4 regions of the Streptomyces sp. NPDC050423 genome follow, and region 3 is predicted to be linked to each of the others. Evidence: riboswitches for the same ligand, from Rfam matches in the RefSeq annotation. Region 3 holds a riboswitch; each other region holds the start of a gene.

Region 1 (4,832 bases), on a different contig from region 3:
CCCAGCGGTCACGACCGCCGAAATTCCTGCGAAAGAGCCGCGACACCCCCGACCGGGAGTCGCGGCTCTTTCGTGTGCGCGGGAATGACGAACCATGGAGAAAAACCCACGCGGAATAATTCAGGGCAGCAAGAAGAAGGCGCCACTGAATACCCTGTTCCTTGTATACGGCTTCATTGTTAATGCCGGCCGCTCGGGGTGTTTACGGCAGGTTGCGAAGTCCTCACCCGGCCGGCGCGGGGGACGGCGGCACCCGGCCGGCCGGCGCGGCGCAGCCGGTGGGCAGCGGTGGCCCGCTCGGCGTGCTGGGCGGCCAGCGCCCGAGCGCGTTCCGCGTCGCCGCGCGCCACGGCGTCCACGATGGCCCCGTGCTCGGCCCAGGAATCGGCCGGACGGGCCGGCTGGTCGACCGCGTACATCCAGGCGATCTTGTGCCGGAGCTGGGTGAGCAGCGCGATCAGGCCGGGGCTGCCGGAGGACTGGGCCAGCGTCTCGTGGAACCAGCCGCCCAGTGAGCGCAGATCCTCGCCCTCGCCCCGGCGGGCCCGCTCCTGACCCAGCCTGACCAGGCCGCGCAGCACCTTGAGGTGGGCGTCGGTGCGGCGCTGGGCGGCACGGGCCGCGCCGAGCGGCTCCAGCAGCATCCGGACCTCCAGGAGGTCGGCGGCCTCCTGCTCGTCGGGCTCGGCGACACAGGCCCCGGCGTGCCTGCGGGTGACCACGAAGCCCTCGGACTCCAGGGTGCGCAGCGCTTCGCGTACCGGGACGCGGGAAACCCCGTAACGGCGCGCGAGCACCTCCTCGGTGAGTCGGCTGCCGCGTTCGAAGACACCGGAGACGATGTCGTCACGGATTGCCGTGCATACCGAATGCGCCGGAATGCGCATGTCCGAACCTCCGCCTCAGTCCCCGCGGAACGCGGCCGATCGACGCCTGTCCTGTGACTCTATTGCAATGCGGTCGCATTTCCGATGCCGGGTGGAAATTCATGAATATCTTTTGGACACGACGAAGGCCCCGGCGGGCTGCCGGGGCCTTTCACCGAAGCGCTTCGCGCGTCGGTCAGACGGTGACGCCGTGGGCGCGCAGATAGGCGACCGGGTCCATGTCGGAGCCGTACGACGGCGTGGTCCGGGCCTCGAAGTGGAGGTGCGGTCCGGTGGAGTTGCCGGTGGAGCCGGAGAGGCCGATTCGCTGCCCCTGGCCGACGCTCTGGCCGACGGAGACGCCGATCGAGGAGAGGTGGCCGTACTGGGTGTAGGTGCCGTCCGTCATCCGGAGCACGATGTTGTTGCCGTACGCGCCGCCCCAGCCGGCCTCGACGACCGTGCCGGCGCCGACGGCGACGACGGAGCTGCCGGACGCGGCGTGGAAGTCGATGCCGGAGTGGCTGCCGGAGGACCACAGGGAGCCACTGGACTTGTAGCCGGTGCTCACGTAGGAACCTGCGACGGGGAGCTGGAAGGTGCCCAGCCGGGCGCGCTCGGCGGAGCGGGCGGCACGCGCCTCGCTCTCGCGGGCCGCCTCGGCCCTGGCGGCGGCCTTGGCCTTCGCGGCCGCCCTGGCCCTGGCGTCGGCCTTCTTCTTGGCGTCAGCCTTCTTCTCGGCCTCGGCCTTCGCCTTGGCTTCCGCCTTCGCCTTCGCGGCGGCATCGGCCTGGTGCTGCTGCGCGTCCGCCTGCGCGTCGATCCGGTCGGCCAGGTCGCCCTCGATGGCGATGGCCTGGGAGAGGCCTGTCTCGTCGGTGGCGGGGGTCTCGGCGTCCGCGGCGAGGGCCGGGGAGGCCAGGGAGCCGATGACGCCGGTGGTGGCCAGGGTCGCGATGCCGACGGCCTTCGCGCCGCAGCGCGTCAGACGGCTCGGGGCACGGTGCTTCCCCGTGGCACGGGTGAACGCCATGAAGTGGCTGGTCCTTTCCTTCCTTCTCGCCTACCGGGTTAGCTGACGGGTTCGGAGCAGGAAGGTCTCCTACGGATCCCCCGGCCTCACTGAGGCATGGGCACCCGATTCACCCCAGGGACTGCGTGGGTCCCCGGCTCCCCGGGCTCGCGCCTGACGGGGACTCGGCGATGACTGCCCGGTACGTCACGGATGCGGCATACGAGTGGCGGACAGCCGAGCCGACGCTAAGCGGGGGCACTTCCCCACACCAAACGGACAGGCGGATTTGTAGCACATCCCACAGGGCAGACAGGTAACCTCTCCCCTAAATCGGACAAAAGGGAAGGCCCTGGCGGAGGGTGATCTGCCAGGGCCTTCCTTTTGCCCCACTTTCAGGAGGATTGAGCGGTCAGCCGGTGACGACCGAGACCTCTCCGATGCCGAGGGCCCTGACGGGCTGCTCGATCTGTGCGGCGTCCCCGACGAGGACCGTGACCAGCCGGTCCCCCGGGAAGGCGTTGACCACGGCCGCCGTCGCCTCCACCGTGCCGGTGTCCGCGAGGCGCGCGTACAGGTGCGCCTGGTAGTCGTCCGGGAGGTGCTGCTCGACCTGGTCCGCGAGGGTGGCGGCGACGGAGGCCGCCGTCTCGAACTTCAGCGGTGCGACGCCCACGAGGTTCTGCACGGCCGTCTCGCGCTCCGCGTCCGTCAGACCCTCCGCGGCCAGGGTCCGCAGCACCTTCCACAGGTCCTCCAGCGCCGGACCGGTGGACTCCGTGTCCACCGAGCCGCTGATGGCGAGCATCGCTGCGCCCGTCGCCCCCGAGGCGGCGTCCCGGGCCGAGGAGCGCAGCACCTGGGCGAAGGCGCGCACGCCGTAGGTGTAGCCCTTCTCCTCGCGCAGCACCCGGTCCAGGCGGGAGGTCAGCGTGCCGCCCAGGCAGTACGTGCCGAGCACCTGGGCGGGCCAGACGCTGTCGTGCCGGTCGGCGCCGATCCGGCCGAGGAGCAGCTGCGTCTGCACCGCTCCGGGGCGGTCCACGATCACCACCCGGCCGGTGTCGTCGGCGGTGATCGGCGGGACGGGGCGGCGCTCCGCCGTGTTGCCCGACCAGTCGCCGACGGTGTCGGCGAGCAGGGCGTCCAGGTCGATGCCGGTGAGGTCACCGACGACCACGGCGGTCGCGGTGGACGGCCGGACGTGGGCGTCGTAGAAGGCGCGGACGGCCGCGGAGTCGATCCGCTCCACGGTCTTCTCGGTGCCCTGGCGCGGGCGCGACATGCGGGCCGTGGCCGGGAAGAGCTCCTTGGAGAGCTGCTTGGCAGCGCGCCGGGCGGGGTTCGCCTGCTCGTGCGGGATCTCGTCGAGCCGGTTGTTCACCAGCCGCTCGATCTCGCTGTCGGCGAAGGCCGGTGCCCGCAGGGCCTCCGCGACCAGACCGAGCGCCTTGGCCAGCCGGGAGGCGGGAACCTCCAGGGAGACCCGGACACCGGGGTGGTCGGCATGGGCGTCCAGAGTGGCGCCGCACCGCTCCAGCTCGGCGGCGAACTCCTCGGCGCTGTGCTTGTCGGTGCCCTCGGACAGGGCGCGCGACATGATCGTGGCCACCCCGTCCAGGCCCTCGGGCTCGGCGTCCAGCGGGGCTTCGAGGAAGATCTCGACGGCGACGACCTGCTGGCCGGGGCGGTGGCAGCGCAGCACCGTGAGGCCGTTGGGCAGGGCGCCGCGCTCGGGTGCGGGGAAGGCCCAGGGCCTGGCCGCTCCCGGGGCGGGCTGCGGGTGGTACTGCATCGAAACTCCAGTCGCGGCAGCGTCGGTCACTTGTCCGCTCCTTCGTGCGCGTCGGTGTCGTTGGCGGCGTCGGCTTCGGCCTCTTCGACGGGCTCCGCCGACTCGACCGGCTCGTAGACCAGCACCGCCCGGTTGTCCGGCCGCAGCTGGGCCCTGGCGGCCGCCCTGACCTCCTCGGCGGTGACGTCGAGCACCCGGTGCACGGCGCTCAGGGCGAGCTGCGGGTCACCGAACAGCACGGCGAACCGGCACAGTTCGTCGGCCCGGCCCGCGACCGTACCGAGCCGGTCCAGCCACTCGCGCTCCAACTGTGCCTGGGCGCGCTCCATCTCCTCGGGCGAGGGGCCCTCCTCGGCGAACCGGGCGAGCTCCTCGTCGACCGCGGACTCGATCTGCGCCACCTCGACGCCGCCGGACGTCTTGACGTCCAGCCAGCCGAGCGAGGGCGCACCGGCCAGCCGCAGCAGCCCGAATCCCGCCGCGACAGCCGTCCGGTCCCGGCGGACCAGGCGGTTGTGCAGCCGGGACGACTCCCCGCCGCCCAGCACGGTCAGCGCGAGATCCGCGGCGTCGCACTCGCGGGTGCCGTCCTGCGGCAGCCGGTAGGCGGCCATCAGCGCACGCGCCGGGACCTCCTCGCGGACCTCCTCGCGCAGCTCACCGCCGATGACCTCGGGCAGTGAGCCGTCCCGCGGCGGCTGCTTGCCGTCGTGCGACGGGATGGTGCCGAAGTACTTCTCGATCCAGGCGAGCGTCTGCCCGGGGTCGATGTCGCCGACGACCGAGAGCACCGCGTTGTTGGGCGCGTAGTACGTACGGAAGAAGGTCCGTGCGTCCTCGAGCGTCGCCGCGTCCAGGTCGGTCATCGAGCCGATCGGGGTGTGGTGGTACGGGTGGCCCTCCGGGTAGGCGAGGGCGGTCAGCTTCTCGAACGCGGTGCCGTACGGGACGTTGTCGTAGCGCTGGCGGCGCTCGTTCTTGACGACGTCCCGCTGATTCTCCATGGACTCCTCGTCGAGCGCGGCGAGCAGCGAGCCCATCCGGTCGGCCTCGAGCCACAGGGCCAGTTCCAGCTGATGCGTGGGCATCGTCTCGAAGTAGTTGGTCCGCTCGAAACTGGTGGTGCCGTTGAGGGAGCCGCCGGCGCCCTGCACCAGCT
Region 2 (4,832 bases), on a different contig from region 3:
AGGTGCGGAACCATGCGTGTACTCATCGATGTCTTCGTCGCCCTGCACATCATCGGAATCGCCGCCCTGCTGGGGGGTTTCCTCACCCAGATGAAGGCGATGGGGGCGGGGACCGCGCGCTTCGTGCCGGGGATGCTGCACGGCGCGCTGACGATGCTGGTCACCGGTATCGCCCTGGTCGGGCTCGACCAGGCCGACGACCACCCCGTGAACAACGTCAAGATCGGCATCAAGCTGCTGATCCTGGTCGTCATCCTCGGGATCGTCTACGTCAAGCGGGACGAGGAGAAGGTCGAGAAGGGTCTCTTCGCGGCGGTGGGCGGACTGACGGTCGTCAACATCTTCATCGCCACGCTCTGGACCTGACGCGACCTGACCTGACGCGACGCGACCCGACCTGACCGGGCAGCAGCCGGCGGGTGGCCGCTTCCCGCGGGGCCACCCGCCGTACCGCAACGCCCCTAACCGGGCCGCACGCTCCCGTAGATCGGCATGTAGTAGATCGATTCCTCGCGCACGTTCGCCCCCGGCTTCGGCGCGTGGATCATCATGCCGTCGCCCTTGTAGATGCCGACGTGGCTGATGTCGTCGTAGAAGAAGACCAGGTCCCCGGGCCGCAGATCCGCCGTCGCGATCCGGGTGCCGACGTTCACCTGGTCCCAGGTGGTCCGCGGAATACTGACGCCCGCCGCCTTCCAGGCCGCCTGGGTGAGCCCCGAGCAGTCGTACGAGGACGGGCCGGTCGCCCCCCAGACGTACGGCTTGCCGATCTGGGCCCTGGCGAACGCGAGGACCTTCTCGGCCTTCGTCGTGGCGCTGCTGTCCGAGCCGGAACCCGTCCCGGTGCCCGTGCCGCTCCCGGTGCCCGTGCCGGTCCCGCTCCCGGCCTCCTTGGCCTTGCGGTCGGCCTCCGCCTCCGCGGCGGCCTGCTTCTTCGCCAGCTCCGCCGCCTTGCGCTCGGCCTCGTCCTTCTTCTTCTGCTCCAGCTCGGCGAGGCGAGCCTTCTCCTCGGCGGTGAGCTTCGACAGCAGCGTGCGGGCCTCGGTCAGCTTGTCCTGGACGTTCCGCTTGCTGGTGCGCAGCCTGGTCTGGGACGCGGTGAGCGTCTCCAGGCCCGTCACCGCCTCGGCGCGCTTCTTCGACGCCTCGGCCTGCTTCGTACGGAAGTCCGTGACGGCCTGCTGCTGGTTCGCGGCCATCCGGTTCATGAGGTGGGTCTGGTCGAAGAACGACTGCGGGTCGTTCGCCAGGAAGAAGGTGGCGGTCGGCGCGAGCGCACCGTCGCGGTACTGGGCTGCGGCGTAGTTCCCGAGCGTCCGGCGGGCGTCGTTCAGCTTGTCGGCGCGCTCGGCGATGTCGTCCAGCAGCGTGTCCACCTTGGTGCGCTGCTTGGCGGACGCCTCTTTCGCCTGGTCGTAGTGCTGGGTCGCGGTGCCCGCCTGCCGGTAGAGGTCGTCGACCTTCTTCTGGACGTCCTCGATGCTGGGCTTCGGGGCCGGGGCCGCCAGCGCGCTCTGCGTGGACAGCAGGGTCACCGAGGCGAGTGCGGCCGTCGTGAACCCGATGGCCGGGGTGGTGCTGCGCACCCGGGGGCGCGGTTTGCGATGCGACGCCAAGGCCGGCATCTCCTTCCGTGGACCGCCTACCGGGTTAGCTGTCGGGTTCGGGCGGAACGGAAGGCTGCCCTACGGTCCAGGTGGGGGATTCGGACCGATTCACCCCGGTGCTGCGTGTGGGTCCCCGGTTCCGGACTCCGTACGGGCAGCCCAGGATTCGGCGTGGACGCCCGCTCGGCGTGGTTCGCCTCTGGGGGTACGGGCCGCCCGAACGTGCACGCTAGCCAACTCATGGTGCCGCTGTGAAGGTTGATGTTCGATATGCCCGATACATTTTCGTGACCTTGGTGAAGTGGACGCGGTGCGGGCAGGTCAGGCGCGGGATCCGTCCACGCAGTGTGGGTCCGGCATCGCTCTGGGTGCCCGCGCGGCGGTGCGCGGAGGTGTGCGGTTCGCCATGCGGCCCCGGCCTTGATCCGCCGGACAGGCCCTAGACTCGGACAGCGATGAGCAGCCTCTTTGACGACAGTTTCCTGGCCGGCCTCCAGCACGCGGAGGAAGGGCCCCCGCCGCCCCCCGAGGACTCCGCACCCGAAGCGGTGCCGGAGGACCTCTTCGGGGGCGTGTTCGACGGGCCCCCGCCGCCCCGCGACGCGTACTACCGCGACGGGGCCCACCGCCCGGTGATCGACGCCGCCGCGCTGCTCGACGGGCTGAACACCGAGCAGCGCGCCGCCGTCGTGCACGCGGGGTCCCCGCTGCTCATCGTCGCCGGGGCCGGTTCGGGCAAGACCCGGGTACTGACCCACCGCATCGCCCACCTGCTCGCCGAGCGGGGCGTGCACCCCGGCCAGATCCTGGCGATCACCTTCACCAACAAGGCCGCCGGCGAGATGAAGGAGCGCGTCGAGCAGCTCGTCGGCCCCCGCGCCAACGCCATGTGGGTCATGACCTTCCACAGCGCGTGCGTCCGGATCCTGCGCCGCGAGTCGAAGAGGCTCGGCTTCACGTCCTCGTTCTCGATCTACGACGCCGCGGACTCCAAGCGGCTGATGGCCCTGGTCTGCCGCGATCTCGACCTCGACCCGAAGCGCTTCCCGCCGAAGTCGTTCACGGCGAAGGTGTCGAACCTGAAGAACGAGCTGATCGACGAGGAGACCTTCGCCGGCCAGGCCGCGGACGGTTTCGAGAAGACGCTCGCCCAGGCCTACGCGATGTACCAGTCCCGGCTGCGCGAGGCCAACGCGCTGGACTTCGACGACATCATCATGACGACGGTGCACCTGCTCCAGGCCTTCCCCGACGTCGCCGAGCACTACCGCCGCCGCTTCCGGCACGTCCTGGTCGACGAGTACCAGGACACCAACCACGCCCAGTACACGCTCGTACGGGAACTGGTCGGCCCGGCCGGTGCCGCCGACGCCCCCGGCGAGCTGTGCGTCGTCGGTGACGCGGACCAGTCGATCTACGCCTTCCGGGGCGCCACGATCCGCAACATCCTCCAGTTCGAGGAGGACTACCCGGACGCGACCACGATCCTGCTGGAACAGAACTACCGTTCCACCCAGACGATCCTGTCCGCCGCCAACGCCGTCATCGAGCGCAACGAGAGCCGCCGCCCGAAGAACCTCTGGACCAACGCCGGATCAGGCGCCCGGATCACCGGCTACGTCGCGGACACCGAGCACGACGAGGCGCAGTTCGTCGCCGACGAGATCGACCGGCTGACCGACGCGGGCGACGCCAAGGCCGGCGACGTCGCGATCTTCTACCGGACGAACGCGCAGTCCCGTGTCTTCGAGGAGATCTTCATCCGGGTCGGCCTGCCCTACAAGGTCGTCGGCGGTGTGCGCTTCTACGAGCGCAAGGAGGTCCGGGACGTCCTGGCCTACCTCCGGGTCCTCTCCAACCCCGAGGACACGGTCCCGCTGCGCCGCATCCTCAACGTGCCCAAGCGCGGCATCGGTGACCGGGCCGAGGCGATGATCGACGCCCTGTCGCTGCGCGAGAAGATCACCTTCCCGCAGGCGCTGCGCCGCGTCGACGAGGCGTACGGCATGGCCGCGCGCTCCGCCAACGCCGTCAAGCGGTTCAACACGCTGATGGAGGAGCTGCGCACGATCGTCGAGTCGGGCGCGGGCCCCGCGGTGGTGCTGGAGGCGGTCATGGAGCGGACCGGTTACCTCGCCGAACTCCAGGCCTCCACCGACCCGCAGGACGAGACCCGGATCGAGAACCTCCAGGAGCTCGCCGCCGTCGCGCTCGAATTCGAGCAGGACCGCGGCGAGGAGGAGGGCGCGGGCACCCTCTCCGAGTTCCTGGAGCGGGTCGCGCTCGTCGCGGACTCCGACCAGATCCCCGACGAGGACACCGACGGCTCCGGAGTCGTCACGCTGATGACCCTGCACACGGCGAAGGGCCTCGAATTCCCGGTGGTCTTCCTGACCGGCATGGAGGACGGCGTCTTCCCGCACATGCGGGCGCTGGGCCAGGTCAAGGAGCTGGAGGAGGAGCGCCGGCTCGCCTACGTCGGCATCACCCGCGCCCGCGAGCGGCTCTATCTGACCCGGGCGGCGATGCGCAGCGCCTGGGGCCAGCCCTCGTACAACCCGCCGTCGCGGTTCCTGGAGGAGATCCCGGAGCAGCACCTGGAGTGGAAGCGGAAGGGCCCGATGGGGGCTCCGGCGGGGCCGACGTCGGGCATCACCTCGTCGCTGTCCACGTCCCGTTCGCGCTCCGGGCCCTCGGGCTTCGCGACCCGGCGGACGTCGGACAAGCCGACGATCACGCTGGTGGTCGGCGACCGGGTCACCCACGACCAGTTCGGTCTGGGCACGGTGACGGCCGTCGAGGGCCTCGGCGACCAGGCGAAGGCCACGGTCGACTTCGGTGACGAGCGGCCGAAGAAGCTGCTGCTGCGGTACGCGCCGGTCCAGAAGCTGTAGCGCCCGTCCGGCGGGCCTGACCGGGTCAGCCCGGCTCAGGCCGCCTCAGGCCGGGTCGATGCCGTGGCTGCGGAGCCAGGGCAGCGGGTCGATGGCCGCGCCGCCGCCGGGCCGCACCTCGAAGTGCATGTGCGGGCCGGTCGAGTTGCCGGAGCTCCCGGAGTACGCGATGACGTCACCGGCCTTGACCGGGCCCGAGCGGATCCGGGTGCTGCTGAGGTGGCAGTACCAGGTCTCGGTGCCGTCGGCCATCGTGACGATCGCCATGTTCCCGTACGCGGTGTTGTACTGCGTCTGAACGGTGCCGTCGGTCGCGGCCATCACCGGGGTG
Region 3 (4,832 bases):
GTCCGCGGTATCGATGAAGTTGCCGCCTGCCGCCGCGTACGCGTCGAGCACGGCGAAGGACTGCGCCTCGTCGGCGGTCCAGCCGAAGACGTTGCCGCCGAGGGAGAGCGGGAAGACCTGAAGGCTGGACGATCCGAGCTTGCGGAGAGAAGTCATGGATGGAACAACTCGTTCCACCGTCTCCGCTATTCCGTTGTTCCGTGCCGTGTGCAGCTACGGATACGGAGGCAGCGGCAGACCGGCAGCCCCGACGTCGGGGGGTGAGCGTCAGGACTGCCGGGGTTCGGCGGCGGCCTGCTCAGACCGTCAGGCCCCGGGCGCGCAGCCAGGTCATCGGGTCGATCCCGGTGCCGTCCGGGGTGTGGACCTCAAGGTGAAGGTGCGGGCCGGTCACATTGCCGGTCGCGCCGACGCGCCCGATGGTGTCCCCGGTGGTGACCTTCTGGCCGACGCCGACACCGATCGAGGACTGGTGGCAGAACCACAGCTCCGTACCGTCCTCGAGCTCCAGGACCGTGCGGTAGCCGTAAGCACCGGACCAGCCGGCCGACTTGACGGTGCCGCTGTGGATGGCCTTGATCGGGGTACCGGTCGGCGCCGCGAAGTCGAGGCCCGTGTGGTAGCCGGAGGACCACATCGAACCGGCCTCGCCGAAGGTCGAGGTGATCGTGTACGAGGAGGTGGGGATGGCGTAGCTGGCGGCGAGCTTGGCGAGCCGCGCGGCCTCCGCCTTCTTCTTCGCCTCTGCCTCCGCCTTCTTCTTCGCGGCGGCGACCTTGGCCTCCGCGGCGTCCTGCTGCGTCTTCGCCTCGGCGGCCGCCTTCTCCGCGGCGGCCTTCTCCTCGGCCTCCTTGGCCTCCGCGTCGGCGGAGTCCTGCTGCTGCTCGGCCTGCTGGAGGATGCGGGCGCGGAGCGCCTCGCCGGCGTCCGTCGTGCCCTGCTCGGCCTCGGTGGTGGTGATGCCGGCCGTCGTCAGCGGGGCGGAAGCGGTCTCGGTCCCGGCCTTCTCCGCCTCGGACCCACTGGAGAACAGTGCGCCGACGCCCGGCAGGGACCTGGCCTCGGGGAGCTTGTCCGAGATGGCGTCGGGAAGGGAGATGGAGACCGGCGGCTTGCTCTGCGCGGAGGCCATGCCGCCCGCGCCGACGGCCGCGATGACACCGACGCCGAGGACGGTGGAGCTACGGGCGAGACCGTTGCGCTGCTTGGCGACGCGGTGCTTGCCGCGTACGGGGCGGACGGACTCCTCGGTGGGGTTCCATTCCTCCCACGCCTTGCCGGACTCGGTCTCGTCGGCCAGGAAGCCGTTGCCGAACTCGCTGCCCCGATCGGTTCCGTAAGCGGTTCCGTGGTGGGTGCCGTAGACGGCACCGGGCCCGGTTCCGAAGTCATTTCCGTGTTCGGGTACGAACCGGGAGGGGGCTTCGGGGGCAGGCTTGTTGGACGCCACTGGGGCGCACTCCTTTCCTTCCTTCTCGCCTACCGGGTTAGCTGACGGGTTCGGAGCAGGAAGGTCTCCTACGGGTTCCTCCGTCTCTCGACGAGACAGAGATGCCCGATTCACCCCATGTAGGTGGTTCCCCGGTTCCCTTGCGGAATTCGGCGCTCGCGCACGGTGCCGCCTCTGACGGCGGCTGGGACAACCGCGCTGCGTTATCGAACGTTAATAGACACACGGGTCCGATTCCAAGCCGTTCCAACTGATCATTCACGTCATTGGCCTGGACTTAGGGGACACAACCGGGTGGAATCGGGCGAGTTGATCGCCCCTCAATCGTTATCCGTTTTCTGACGTTGCGTCAAATGTTATGCGGAGGGGTTCCTTACGGTTACGCACGGTGGCATCGGCCGCAGCCTCACCCGCACCTCTGCTCACCCTCTCCCCCGTCCACCCCTTCACCCTCACCCTCACCCGGTGCCATCCCCCAGACCCACTATCCTCACGGTCGTGCGCCGCTCCGGCTGACCCTCGATGGGGCGCGCGACCGCGAGGAGCGCCATGTCGTCGGTCGTCACCCCACCGGTGTGCAGCCGTACGTCATCGGTCAGCGCCGACAGCAGTTCCTCGGGACCCTGAAAGATCCGTCCGCGCAGCCGTTCCGCGGGGTCGTAGAAGGCCCCGGCGGCGTCACGGGCCTCGGAGAGGCCGTCCGTGTACAGGAGGAGCGTCGACCCGGCGGGCAGCTCCCACTCGTCGGAGCGGTCCGGCCACACACCCAGGTCCATCCCCAGGGGCAGTGCGGGCAACGTGGGCCGCAGTACGTCCAGCGCCCCGTCCAAGTGCAGCAGCAGGGGTTCGGGGTGGCCGCGATTGACGATCCGCATCCGGGTCTCATCCGGCGGGATCTCGGCGAGGACGGCGGTGATGAACCCCTCGACCGCGTCGAGGCCGCCGCTTCTGCTCGATTCCCGCGCCAGCGCACGCTCCAGCCGCTGAGCCACCCCCTCCAGTGACTGCTCCTGCTCGGCGGCCTCCCGGAACGCGCCGATGATCACCGCCACCGCCTCGACCGCGTCCAGGCCCTTGCCGCGCACGTCCCCGACCACCAGCCGCACCCCGTACGGGGTGTCCGTGACCGAGAACAGGTCGCCGCCGACGAACTCGTCCGCCTGCGCCGCCTCGTACCGCGCGGCCACGTACAGGCCGCCGATCCGGTCGGACGGCGTCGGCAGCACCGCGCGCATGGCGGTTTCCGCGATGACCCGCGCGGAGGCCAGCTGCTCGTTGCTGCGCCGTACGACGCCGTTGATGAAGACCGCGAGCACGGAGACGGTGAGGACCGTGAGGAGCTCGATGGACGGCACGACCTGGAACAGAGCGCCGTGGTAGAGCCGCAGCACCGCGACGGCCACCAGCGCGGCGGCTCCGACACGGATGGTGCCCGCCAGCGAGAAGAACGGCGCGGCGATCAGCGGGGCCGCGGCGAAGAGCGGGACAGCCGTGAAGGCGGCCGGGGTGAAGAAGTCGAACACCAACGCGCCGATGATCATCACCCCAGGCAGCGCCCGGACGAAACGGCGGTTCCGGATCTGGCCGGCACGCCTCCCTCGGCGCTGCTCCCGCTTCGCCACCTGTGCTCTCCTGCCCGGTGCGCTCAGGGCCGCGGACGGTACCGCGCACCACCTCCAGACTTTCCGGAGCGCGGTCGCGGGGCTACTCCTCGGCGGCCAATGGGAGTACGTGCGCGGCGCGGGTCGCACCGGCCGGCGGGCCGATGGCCCGATGGCCCGATGGCTCGGCGAACGCACACATGCACAAACGAATCAGGCCCGGCACGCTTTATGCGTACCGGGCCTGATTCTTCAGTAGCGGGGACAGGATTTGAACCTGCGACCTCTGGGTTATGAGCCCAGCGAGCTACCGAGCTGCTCCACCCCGCGTCGGTAAACACAACTCTACGGCATGTTCGACGCACTCATGACCACCCCGCGCACGTCCCCCGCCCCCCTGCTCCCTCTCCCCCGGCAGTCCTCCCGACGAACCGTGCCACGAACGTCAGAGTGTCGAAATTGAGAAGGTGTTGCGAGGAACACGTGTTCTGTCGCAAGGTATCTGCTGCATCCCCCGGACCGGTGGGCTGCCCGTGCGAGCAGACCCGGGACCGCCCGCTTCACCGCGCCCCGCAAGCCGCTCCCGGTCTCTCATCGCAGCCTGACTGGAGGGCCTCCGCCGATGACCGCACCGCTCACTCCCGCCCCCGTCCCCGCGTCCGCTCCCACAGCCGCTGTGGCCTCACCGCTGCGCGGTGCCGTCATCAGCGGCGTGATCGGTGGAGTGATCGGGGCGGTGATGAGCGCGGGAGTCAATTACGCGATCATCGGCATGCCGGACAGCGAGTCGGCCAACGCGGTCAATCACGCGGTATCCGGCCTGGTCAGCGGGTTCCTCGCAGGCTTCATAGGAATCCTCGCGCACCACCGGAAGGTCACATCGACCGCGCGGGCGGAGGCGGCGAAGGCGGTCGCGCCCCCGGTCTCCGTACCGGAGCCGTAGCCGTAGCCGTACCGGAGCCGTAGCCGTACCGGGACGGCTCCCGCGTCCGCCCCGCGAGCCGTCCCGGCCGTCGGTCCCGGTCCCCGCCCGTGTCATTCCGCGTCGGCGATCCGGGGTGTCCGGTCCCGGTCCGAGTCCGAGTTCTGGCCCTGGCCCTGGTTCCGGCTTCGCGTGTCGCGGTCCGGGGTCGCCCCCGTGTCCGTACCCCGTTGGAGCGACTGAAGGATCGCCAGCCCCTGGCCGACGACGCCCGCCGCCATCTCGTTGACACCGTCGGTGCCGTTGAGCACGGTGAGGCTGGCCCCCGACATCCCGCGGGCGGCCGCGTCGGCCAGGGCCGGCAGGTTCTCCACGATGCGGTTGGCCGCGATGAGTTCCTGGTTGCCTTCCCGCAGCGAAACCGCGCGGGCCGTATTGGCGTCCGCCTGGGCCTGGGCGAGGGTCCGTTCGGCGTACGCGCTTCCGTCCGCCTCGAACTTCACCTGGTCACGAGCGGCCTCGGCCAGGGTGCGCTGCCGGTAGGCCTCGGCGTCCGCAGGGCGCCCGACCTCCGCCTCCAGCCGCTGGGCGGCCAGTCCCGCCTGGCGCTGGGCCAGCGCGGTCTGCTCGTCGATGACCTCGTGCGACGCCCTGGCCTGCGCGAGCGGCCCGGCCTGCGCGGCACGGGCGTTGTACTGCTCCGTCTCGGCGAGGAAACCGGCCCTCTTGATCGCGGTGTCCCGTTCGTACTCGGCCTTGAGCGCGGCGGCCTGCTGCTCGCGCTCGGCGGCCTCCTGATCGGCCTTGGCACGGGCGATCCGGGCCTGGCCGGCGACCGCGGCGGCGTGCGGGGCGGCCA
Region 4 (4,832 bases), on a different contig from region 3:
GTTTCTCGCCGGCCGTCGGTATCGGGCCCCATCGGCGGATGCGGCAGCAACACGGACGGCAGGAAGCCGAGGCGTAACCCGGACCATTGAGCGGCCCTCGGCCGGCCTGGGCCCGGCCCCGGGCGCCTCGTCCTGTCCGCAACACTCAGACGAGTAACAGGGAAGACTCCTGTGGGCTGCTTCCCAAAAAACGGCACCGGCCCCAAAGCGCTCGGTAGAGCGCAATGAGGCCGGAACCTTCCCGGCGGTGCGTCAACACCCCGGGGACGGAACAGTCTCGGAGGACTGATCATGTCCAGTGTGCGAGAAGACGGCAGCCCCGTCCACGGCGACCAGGTCAAGATCGGCGTCCCGCCCATCCTGTCCGAGGAGCGTGCCGAGCTCCTCACCAAGAAGGGGGGAGTCCTGCGGAGAGCCGTACTCCAACGCGGCAGAGATCGAAGGCGTCGTCCGGACCGAGCTGGCCGAACTCGTGAAAGACGAATCCCAACTCCTGGTGAGGGCGTCCGAGTGGGTCAGCAGCCGGCCGGGGGACAGGGAGAAGTACGAGAAGCGTGTCACCGACTTCGCCGGGAAAATCGCGAAGCAGGAGGACCTCATCCACCGGCAGGTCCCCGCGTACATGAAGGCCGGCGTCGACCCCCTCGTACTCAAGGCGGGGTTGAAGGAGATGCAGCAGGAGCCGGCCGAGTACCGCAAGCAGCTGGGCTTCGCCGAAGAGTGGTTGCAGGCGTACGCGGAGCACGAGCGTCAGGCCCGCAACCTCGTCGGCATCGCGCACAACGCCGGCCAGCCCCTCGACAGCATGACGCTGTTGGAGCGCAAGGAAATCTTCGACATCCGGGAAGTCGAAGAATCACTTCACTTCGAAGTACGACATCCGCGCGCAGTTCTCCGGCATGCTCCACAGGCTCCGGCAGGGGCTGTCATGGGCCGGCATGCCCCTTGCCTGGGGCCCGATCAATCCCATGTGGGAACGCCGGCTCTTCTGGTGGAAGCGAGGCTCCCAAGGACAAGGGGACGCCGTGACCTCCCAGCGGCTCCAGCGGTCCCTGGCGGCGGGGGAGACCGAGCTGCTCGCCACCGGCGTCGAGGAACTGCTGCGTCACGACGGCCCGGTGGAGCTGGCGACCTGGCGGTTCGCCAACGGGGCGCTGACGATCGGCGGGCAGCGGGTCGCCGAGGGGGACCCCGTCCTCGTGGTCCCTCGCGGCCGCCGACCGGGACCCCGGACGCTTCGGTGCTCCGGACACGCTGGACCTCGCACGGCGTGACAATCAGCACCTCGGCTACGGGCACGGCATCCATTACCGCCTGGGAGCACCGCTCGCCAGGCTGGAGGGACAGGCCGCGCTCGCCACGCTGCTGAAACGCCTTCCGGACCTGCGGCTTGCGGTGGAACCTGGCGATTTGTGCCGGCGTGGCGGGCTCATCATGCGCGGACTGCGCGCGCTTCCGGTGGAGTTCACCCCCGGGCCCACTTCCAGGGAAGGTGACACGCTGTCAACTCTGTGACTTTTACGTGATCTCTGCTGCATCGACTTGTGACACACGTTCGAGTCCCGCTAGGTTCACCGTTCGACTCACCCGTCACTCGTCAGTCACACGGAAGGCATTCCCATGGGCTCCGCGAACGGCAGACACCGTCGCCCTCGGCAGGCACCCGCGATCATCGTCGCCGCAGGCGTGACCGGCTCGGCCATTGCCATCCCGCTGCTCGGCGCGGCCGGCGCGCACGCCGCCGACGCCTCGACCTGGGACCGGGTGGCGGAGTGCGAGAGCGGCGGCATGTGGAGTGCCGACCTCAGCAACGGCTACTACGGCGGCCTGCAGTTCTCGCAGGAGGTCTGGAAGTCGTACGGCGGCGAGTCCTACGCCCCGCGCGCGGACCTCGCCAGCCGCTCGCAGCAGATCGCCGTGGCGGAGAAGGTCCTGGACGCCCAGGGGCCGAAGGCGTGGCCCAGCTGCGCGGTCATCTCCGGCCTCGCCGTCGACGGGTCCCTGCCCGGCGTCGACCCGGGCAGCACGCGGTCCGCCGACCCGGCCGAGAGCGCGGACCCGGCCGAGAGTGCGGACCCGTCCGCGAGTGCCGCCCCGTCAAAGAGCGCCGGCCCCTCGGACGACGCGTCCAAGGGCGCGACGAAGGCCCCGTCGGACGACGCCACGGCCGACACCGCCGACAAGGACCGTACGCCGGACGCCTCGGCCTCCCCGTCCGCCACGCCCTCGGCATCCGGCTCCTCCGGCGCGACCGCCCCCTCGGGCACCCCGGACGCCTCGGACGCCCCGGACGGGTCCTCCTCGGACGGGGAAGCGGGCGGCAGGCACCGCGGCGCGCCCGCCCCGGAGGGAGCGGGCAGTGACCGGGACTCGGGGCGGCACGCCTCGCGGGGCGAAGGCGACGCACGCGACAAGGGCGCACCGGCTGCTGACGGTACGTACACCGTCCGGCCGGGCGACAACCTCTGGGCGATTGCTGACGCACAGAAGCTGCCCGGCGGCTGGCCCGAGCTGTACGAGGCCAACAAGGCGACGGTCGGTTCCGACCCGGACCTCATCCTTCCCGGCCAGAGCCTCGATCTCGGCGTGCAGGCCGGATGAGGGCGGCCGCGGAAGCGGTCTGATCAACAGCCGAAAACGCCTCAAATCCGGGGCGCTTAAGAGGCCTATGTCCCACTTTTGACTAAGTGAGACATGGGTCTCTTCGCGTGAACTGGCGCGTCTTGTTCGGGAGCTCCCCCCGCAGCCCTTCCGACCTGCGCAAACATGTGTTTTTCAGATGCAATTATGGACCGCTTATCCGGTATGTCCTTCTTTGAATGTGGGGGTTGCGTGTGTTTACGGTCGGAACCGCTCGCACCGCGGGCCCCGTCGATCGTCACGCCGAATCCTGCCGTCGGTCGAAGGGAACAGACGCGTAAAGCGCCGTAGGCAGGAGCGGGGGACCCAGGTAAGTGCCGGGCCCGATCGTCGCAAGACGCATCAGGACCGGCTTGGGGTTAAGTCGTGCGCTAGGACGTGCGACCGGGCAACTCACTTGGCCCGAACCCGACAGCTCACCTCGTAGGCGTCGGTGAGGAGAAGTCTCGATGCTGCTGAACAGCAAGGGCAACAAGCACCGCCGCCCGTCCAAGGCCGTCCGTTTCGCCACGCTCGCCGGTGTGACGGGTGCCGCCATCGCCGTGCCCCTGATGGGTGCCACCGGCGCCTCCGCGGCCTCCGTCTCCACGTGGGACGCGGTCGCCCAGTGCGAGTCCGGCGGCAACTGGTCCATCAACACCGGCAACGGCTACTACGGCGGTCTGCAGTTCTCGCAGTCCAGCTGGGCCGCCGCCGGCGGTACGCAGTACGCGGCCCGCGCCGACCTGGCCAGCAAGTCCCAGCAGATCGCTGTGGCCGAGAAGCTCCTCGACATGCAGGGACCGGGCGCCTGGGCCTGCGCCGGCGCCGGCAACCTGAGCAACGACGGTGTCGACCCGGGCGTCGACACCGGCTCCACCGCCCCCAAGACCGAGACCGCTCCGAAGCAGGAGTCGGCTCCGGCCCAGCAGGCCGAGCCGAAGAAGGCCGAGCGCACCGAGGCCCCCGCCACCAACCGCTCGGACCGCTCGACCGCCCCCGAGGCCGGGCAGAAGAAGACCGTCACCACCCCGACCGGCGAGAAGGTCAAGAAGGGCGACGGCGAGTACAAGGTCGTCACCGGCGACTCGCTGAGCCAGATCGCGGCCGACCACGACGTCAAGGGCGGCTGGGAGAAGCTGTTCGAGCTGAACAAGGACATCGTCAAGGACGCCGACATGATCTTCCCGGGTCAGCAGCTCCACCTGGTGAAGTAGTTCGGCACTCTCCTCGCTGAGCGCCCCGGCCCGGCCGCACCTCCCCCCGTGCGGCCGGGCCGGGGCTCACCGCTTTCCGCGTCGATTGTTCAACTGTTGTAGTTACTGGCCAGTAAATTTCTGGCCGTTTGCCCTGCTGTGCCTGCTCTTGGGTCCTTTTTCGTCCCAGGGGACGGGCGGACGGCCGACTGAGACGGCCGGGCCGGTTAGGCTCTTGTCGCAAGGCCAAAGTGACCCTGCACAACCAGCGTCATATCCCAGAAGGAGATGCCTCGTGCCGTCCATCGACGTCGTCGTAGCCCGGGAAATCCTCGACTCCCGGGGCAACCCCACGGTCGAGGTCGAGGTTGGCCTCGACGACGGCAGCACGGGTCGTGCTGCTGTTCCGTCCGGAGCCTCCACCGGTGCGTTCGAGGCCATTGAGCTTCGCGACGGTGACCCCAACCGCTACCACGGGAAGGGCGTCGAGAAGGCGGTCCTCGCCGTGATCGAGCAGATCGGCCCGGAGCTCGTCGGCTACGACGCGACCGAGCAGCGGCTGATCGACCAGGCCATGTTCGACCTGGACGCCACCGAGAACAAGGGCTCGCTCGGCGCCAACGCCATCCTCGGCGTCTCGCTCGCCGTCGCCCACGCCGCGTCCGAGGCCTCGGACCTGCCGCTGTTCCGCTACCTCGGTGGCCCGAACGCGCACCTGCTGCCCGTCCCGATGATGAACATCCTCAACGGTGGGTCGCACGCCGACTCCAACGTGGACATCCAGGAGTTCATGATCGCCCCGATCGGCGCGGAGTCCTTCTCCGAGGCCCTGCGCTGGGGCGCCGAGGTCTACCACACGCTGAAGAAGGTCCTGAAGACCAAGGGCCTGTCCACCGGTCTCGGTGACGAGGGCGGCTTCGCGCCGAACCTGGAGTCCAACCGCGCCGCGCTCGACCTCATCGTCGAGGCCATCAAGGAAGCCGGCTACGCCCCGGGCAAGGACATCGCGCTCGCGCT

The links. Region 3 has a riboswitch for cyclic di-AMP ahead of AB0I52_RS23945 (M23 family metallopeptidase). Riboswitches for the same ligand answer to the same signal wherever they lie in the genome.
Positions count from the first base shown of each region.
Region 1: linked by a shared signal. The riboswitch ahead of AB0I52_RS15130 (M23 family metallopeptidase) and the one ahead of AB0I52_RS23945 (M23 family metallopeptidase) in region 3 are both predicted to bind cyclic di-AMP.
Region 2: linked by a shared signal. The riboswitch ahead of AB0I52_RS07900 (NlpC/P60 family protein) and the one ahead of AB0I52_RS23945 (M23 family metallopeptidase) in region 3 are both predicted to bind cyclic di-AMP.
Region 4: linked by a shared signal. The riboswitch ahead of AB0I52_RS13660 (transglycosylase family protein) and the one ahead of AB0I52_RS23945 (M23 family metallopeptidase) in region 3 are both predicted to bind cyclic di-AMP.

Region 1 is NZ_JBFAJY010000017.1:32,981-37,812, forward strand. Features, by position in the region: gene AB0I52_RS15125 (GntR family transcriptional regulator) at 180-887, opposite strand; gene AB0I52_RS15130 (M23 family metallopeptidase) at 1,063-1,899, opposite strand; cyclic di-AMP (ydaO/yuaA leader) riboswitch at 1,913-2,079, opposite strand; gene AB0I52_RS15135 (pitrilysin family protein) at 2,291-3,673, opposite strand; gene AB0I52_RS15140 (pitrilysin family protein) at 3,700-4,832, opposite strand, start outside.
Region 2 is NZ_JBFAJY010000007.1:79,351-84,182, forward strand. Features, by position in the region: gene AB0I52_RS07895 (hypothetical protein) at 13-366, shown strand; gene AB0I52_RS07900 (NlpC/P60 family protein) at 462-1,625, opposite strand; cyclic di-AMP (ydaO/yuaA leader) riboswitch at 1,624-1,789, opposite strand; gene pcrA (DNA helicase PcrA) at 2,063-4,501, shown strand; gene AB0I52_RS07910 (M23 family metallopeptidase) at 4,547-4,832, opposite strand, start outside.
Region 3 is NZ_JBFAJY010000034.1:65,158-69,989, reverse strand. Features, by position in the region: gene AB0I52_RS23950 (aldo/keto reductase) at 1-156, opposite strand, end outside; gene AB0I52_RS23945 (M23 family metallopeptidase) at 299-1,450, opposite strand; cyclic di-AMP (ydaO/yuaA leader) riboswitch at 1,462-1,615, opposite strand; gene AB0I52_RS23940 (PP2C family protein-serine/threonine phosphatase) at 1,909-2,991, opposite strand; tRNA gene AB0I52_RS23935 (tRNA-Met) at 3,308-3,381, opposite strand; gene AB0I52_RS23930 (hypothetical protein) at 3,674-3,994, shown strand; gene AB0I52_RS23925 (flotillin family protein) at 4,087-4,832, opposite strand, start outside.
Region 4 is NZ_JBFAJY010000015.1:6,387-11,218, reverse strand. Features, by position in the region: partial or broken gene AB0I52_RS13670 (cytochrome P450) at 1,035-1,515, shown strand; gene AB0I52_RS13665 (transglycosylase family protein) at 1,621-2,601, shown strand; cyclic di-AMP (ydaO/yuaA leader) riboswitch at 2,914-3,085, shown strand; gene AB0I52_RS13660 (transglycosylase family protein) at 3,090-3,836, shown strand; gene eno (phosphopyruvate hydratase) at 4,111-4,832, shown strand, end outside.